DNA from 2 places in the Arthrobacter sp. 10T413_2 genome. Region 2 is predicted to be linked to the other one. Evidence: predicted binding sites of a transcription regulator. Region 2 holds the regulator's gene; the other holds the start of a gene.
What was found. Region 2 encodes HrcA, which represses chaperone genes, less so after heat shock. Its sites were predicted from a motif close to TTNGCACTCGNNNNNNNCGAGTGCNAA; they were not measured.
Positions count from the first base shown of each region.

Region 1: groL (chaperonin GroEL) is a predicted target of HrcA. The motif match lies at 1,725-1,751, and genes of this name have one in related genera.

Region 1 is NZ_JBFTHK010000001.1:93,883-96,707, forward strand. Features, by position in the region: gene AC1DBQ_RS00450 (cold-shock protein) at 148-351, shown strand; gene AC1DBQ_RS00455 (ABC transporter substrate-binding protein) at 411-1,673, shown strand; gene groL (chaperonin GroEL) at 1,969-2,825, shown strand, end outside.
Region 2 is NZ_JBFTHK010000202.1:2,377-4,765, forward strand. Features, by position in the region: gene dnaJ (molecular chaperone DnaJ) at 1-739, opposite strand, end outside; gene hrcA (heat-inducible transcriptional repressor HrcA) at 817-1,830, opposite strand; gene AC1DBQ_RS20290 (DUF3097 domain-containing protein) at 2,161-2,389, shown strand, end outside.

The DNA of each region.
Region 1 (2,825 bases), on a different contig from region 2:
ACGCCTCAATAACTATTCACCGGCGGGTCTGCCCGTCACCGGCATTACTGCGGGACGCTGTGGATACAGTGGCTGCGGATTTCTCTCCGCAGTCCGCGGCGCACATCGACGTGGGCCGCACGCAAGCTAGCTGAAAGTGTGGACACCATGGCACTGGGAACCGTCAAATGGTTCAACGCCGAAAAGGGCTACGGCTTTATCACTGTCGACGGGTCCGAGAACGACGTCTTCGTGCACTGGTCCGCGATCATCGGGGAAGGCTACCGCGCCCTGGATGAGGGGCAGCGGGTGGAGCTGGAAATCGGCGAGGGCGAAAAGGGCCCGCAGGCTGAAAGCGTTCGGCCCGCCTAGTGGCACTTCCCGCCCTCACGGACACCCCGCGGAACACCGCCCGGCGCCGCACAGGAACTTTGCCGTTGGGACGCGCCCTGGCAGCGGCAACGGTAGCGGCCCTGGCACTGACAGGCTGCCTGGGGCCGGCGGGCAGCGCCCGCGTGGCCAGCGCCGACGCCAGCGGCGACGGTACCCTGCGCATCGGCCTGATCCTGGACAACACGGGGCGGCAGAACTTCCTCAACGCCCCCCAGCTTGCGGCCGCACGGCTTGCCGTCAAGGACATCAATGCCGCCGGCGGCCACAAAGGCAAACCCGTGGAGCTGCTGCCGGAAACCATCAGCACGGACACCGCCGCCCAGGCCAAAGCGCTCGTGGCCGCCAAGGCCGACGTCGTGATCGGTCCCACCGATTCCAGCCGTGCCCCCGCCGCCATCGACGTGCTGTCCAACGCCAAGGTAGCGCTCATTTCGCCGGCCAACTCTGCCAGCGGGCTCAGCAACTACAAGAGCGGCGGCTACTACTTCCGCACCGCGGCGGCCGACGTCGCCCAGGCGTCCGTCCTGGCCAAGCTGGCCAAAGACGGCGGCGCCAAGACCCTGGCGGTCCTGCATGAGGAAGGTGACTACGGCAAGGACGTAGCTGCCGCAGTKGACAGTGCAGCCAAGCAGTCCGGCATGGACACCGTGGCGGACGCGGAGTTCAAACCGGGCCAGGCGCAACAAGCTGCTGCCGCCGCGAAAGCCGCGAATCCCGACGCCGTGGTCCTGGTCGCGCGCGATGGCGCCCAAGGTGCCATCGCCGAACTGAACAACMCCGGCCTTGCCGGGAAGAAACTCGTCCTCAGCGACGGAGCAGTGAACCAGTACGGCTCCGGGCTGGGCGCACGCGCCCTCGACGGCGCACGCGGGATCCTGCCCGGTGTCTTCCCCTCCGCGGCATTCCAGGCGGACCTCGTGGCGGTAGATCCCGGGCTGAAGGACATGACGTTCGCCGCCGAGACGTACGACGCCGTCATCCTGGCCGCCGTCGCTGCCGCCGCAGCAGAGGACGACGCCGGAACCTCCATCGCGGCGTCCCTCGTCCCCTTCTCCGGCGGCGCCGCCGCAGCAGACGGCCAGACCGCCAGCCCGGCCGCCAGCAAGGTGTGCACGAGCTACAAGGACTGTGAAGACGCGCTGCGGGCAGGCCAGCGTCCGGACTACGACGGCCAGTCCGGACGGATCAGCTTCGATTCACACGGGGACATCACTCAGGCGAACTACGTGGTCTACACCTACGGCGAGGACAACATGGCCAAGATGAGCGGCACGGAGACCGCCAGCAGCAACGGCGGCTGATCGCTCGTAGCGTATTGGGCCCGCGTGGCGGGCGGTTCGGGCAGGCCACTGCTTGCACTCTCCCCGGGGGAGTGCTAATTATTGAGTTAGCACTCKAGCGCACTGACTGCTAACACGACGCCCGGTCCGCCCGGCCGCGAAGTGAGGCGGCCGGTCCAGGAGCTAAAGAAACACCTTGCTGGGGTGAGATCCCGGACCCAGCGGCATACAGAGGCCGCCGGGTTGGGATCGTCCGTCGCGGGCACCGCAGCGAAGGTTCATTCTTAACGACTGTCCCGAAAGGACTACTGCCGTTATGGCCAAGATCATTGCATTTGATGAAGAGGCACGCCGCGGTCTTGAGCGGGGCCTGAACATCCTCGCCGACGCCGTCAAGGTCACCCTCGGCCCGCGGGGACGCAACGTCGTCCTCGAAAAGAAGTGGGGCGCCCCCACGATCACCAACGATGGTGTTTCCATCGCCAAGGAGATCGAGCTGGACGATCCTTACGAGAAGATCGGCGCCGAGCTGGTCAAGGAAGTTGCCAAGAAGACGGATGACGTCGCTGGCGACGGCACTACCACGGCCACCGTGCTCGCTCAGGCCCTGGTCAAGGAAGGCCTGCGCAACGTCGCGGCCGGCGCTGACCCGCTGTCCCTCAAGCGCGGCATCGAGAAGGCTGTTGAAGCCGTCACCCGCGAGCTCCTGGCCTCCGCCAAGGAAATCGAGACCAAGGAAGAGATCGCCGCCACCGCGTCCATCTCTGCTGGCGACAACGAGATCGGCGCCCTGATCGCCGAAGCCCTCGACAAGGTCGGCAAGGAAGGCGTCATCACGGTCGAGGAGTCGAACACGTTCGGCCTCGAGCTGGAGCTCACCGAAGGCATGCGCTTCGACAAGGGCTACATCTCCGCTTACTTCGTCACCGACGCCGAGCGCCAGGAAACGGTCCTTGAGGATCCCTACATCCTGATCGTCAACTCCAAGATCTCCAACGTCAAGGAACTCGTTGCAGTCCTCGAAAAGGTCATGCAGTCCAACAAGCCGCTGCTGATKATTGCCGAAGACATCGAGGGCGAGGCCCTGGCCACCCTGATCGTCAACAAGATCCGCGGCACCTTCAAGTCCGTTGCCGTCAAGGCTCCGGGCTTCGGCGACCGCCGCAAGGCGCA
Region 2 (2,389 bases):
ACAGGTCACCGGCCGGGCCGCCGGCGGGGCCCGCCTCGCCCTGGCCGGACAGCTGGATGCGGGTGCCGGTGGCAACGCCGGCCGGGACCTTGACGGTCAGGGAACGGCGGCTGCGGATCCGGCCCTGGCCGCTGCACTCGTTGCAGGGGTCCTTGATGACGGTGCCGAAGCCCTCGCAGGAGCCGCAGGGAGCCGACGTCATGACCTGGCCGAGGATGGACCGCACGGCGCGCTGGACCTGGCCACTGCCGCCACAGATGTCGCAGCGGACCGGGTGGCTGCCCTCGCGGCAGCAGGAGCCCTCGCAGGTGGGGCAGATGACGGCCGTGTCCACTTCGAGCTTCTTGTTGACGCCGAACACGGCGTCGCGGAGGTCGATGCGTACGCTGATCAGCGCGTCCTGGCCGCGGCGGATKCGGGAAGCCGGGCCGCCCTGGCCGCCGCCGGCGCCGAAGAAGGTCTCGAAGATGTCCTGGAAGGCGAAGCCCTGGCCGGAGTAGCTMCCGCCGCCGAAGCCGTTGTCGGTGCCGTTCTCATTGCCGGTGGTGTCATAGACCCGGCGCTTCTGCGGATCGGAAAGGACCTCGTAGGCGTGGGTGACCGCCTTGAACCGGTCCGAGGCGTCCTCCCCCGGGTTCACGTCAGGGTGCAGGGTCCGGGCCAGTTTCCGGTAGGCCTTCTTGATTTCCTCCCCCGTTGCYTCGCGGGAGACTCCAAGAACGTCATAGTGGCTGCTCAAAGTGTGTATCTCTTCCTTGTTGTTCTGCCTGTGGGGCACTGKCTGTCGGGCAAAAGTAGCGTTCGGTCKCGGGCCGGTCAGGGCCCGAGGATCCTCGAAAGGTAGCGGGCCACCGCGCGGACGGCGGCCATGGTGGTGGGATAGTCCATCCGGGTGGGCCCCAGGACGCCGACCTTGGCCGTGGCGTCCGGCCCGTAGGCGGTGGCCACCACCGAGGCCTCGGCGAGGCCGTCGTACGGGTTCTCCCGTCCGATGCTGACCGTGACACCCCGCGGGTCTTCGGCCATTTCGCTGAGCAGGCGCAACATGACCACCTGCTCCTCGAGGGCCTCCAGCACGGGGCKGATGCTGAGCGGGAAGTCCACGTTGGAGCGGGCCAGGTTGGCGGTCCCGGCCATGACCATACGCTCCTCGCGGCTGCTCGTGGCCAGGGCCTCGAGGCCGCGGGCCAGGGCCTGGGCTGCGCCGCGGCGCGCCGGCGGCCCGCTCMCCACGACGGCMGCCAGCAGTTGCGGCATCAGGCTCAGCGGGGTTCCGGAGAGGCTGGCCAGGAAACGGCTGCGCAACTCCGCCAGTGCGTCGTCGGCAATCTCCTGACCGACGTCGATCACGCGCTGCTCCACCTTCCCGGTGTCCGCGATCAGGACCGCCAGGACCTTCCGGGGCGCCAGCAAGACGAATTCGATGTGCCGCACCCGGGCGCGGCTGAGCAGCGGGTACTGCACGACGGCGACCTGGTTAGTCAGCTGCGACAGGAGCCGCACGGTGCGGTCGAGGACGTCGTCGAGGTCCTCTGATCCTTCCAGGAGCGCCTGAATGGCCCGGCGCTCGGCCGGAGACAACGGCTTGACGGCCGAGATCTGGTCGACGAAGAGCCGGTAGCCCTTGTCTGTGGGAATCCGGCCGGCACTCGTGTGCGGTGCCGTGATGAGGCCTTCGTCTTCCAGTGCGGCCATGTCATTGCGGATCGTGGCACTGGAGACACCAAGATGGTGCCGTTCAACCAGCGCCTTGGACCCGACTGGCTCGCGGMAATGGACGTAGTCCTCCACGATGGCGCGCAGCACTTCGAGTTTGCGTGGTTCGCTCACGCTCCACCTCCAATCGACGGTCCCGCAGCCGGTGCCGCCCCAGGACCGTTCGGTTCGCGTCCCCGCGTGCTGCGGGGGCGGTCTGTGACCGGACAGGGGTTAGCACTCGACATGCCTAAGTGCTAACCAGTCTAATATGAGTCGCCGCGTTGTTAGCATTGGATTCGCTCCGGGCGTTGCCTGCGGGACCACGAGGATCCGTCACGACGGAACGGGAACCGCGGCAGCCGCTGCCGTTGCCGCGCCCCTGTGGTCCGGTTCGGGCCCCTTCGGGCCCCGGAGAGTTCCACCGACKGCCGTACATTCCGAGTGCAAAGTAAGCGTGTAGAGATGTCGTACCAGAACTGGGGACCCCAGGACCTGTCCGCCCCCGCCAAGACGCAGTTGCCGGAAGTCCCGGTGGAACGCGGGATGGTCCTCGAGGAGGTCCAGTCCGGCTGGGTGGGCGCCGTGACCCGGGTGGAAAAGTCCGGCGGCATGCACGTGGTGGCGCTCGAGGACCGGCGGGGCAAGTCCCGGTCCTTCCGCCTCGGCTTTGGCTTCCTTTTGGAGGGGCAGC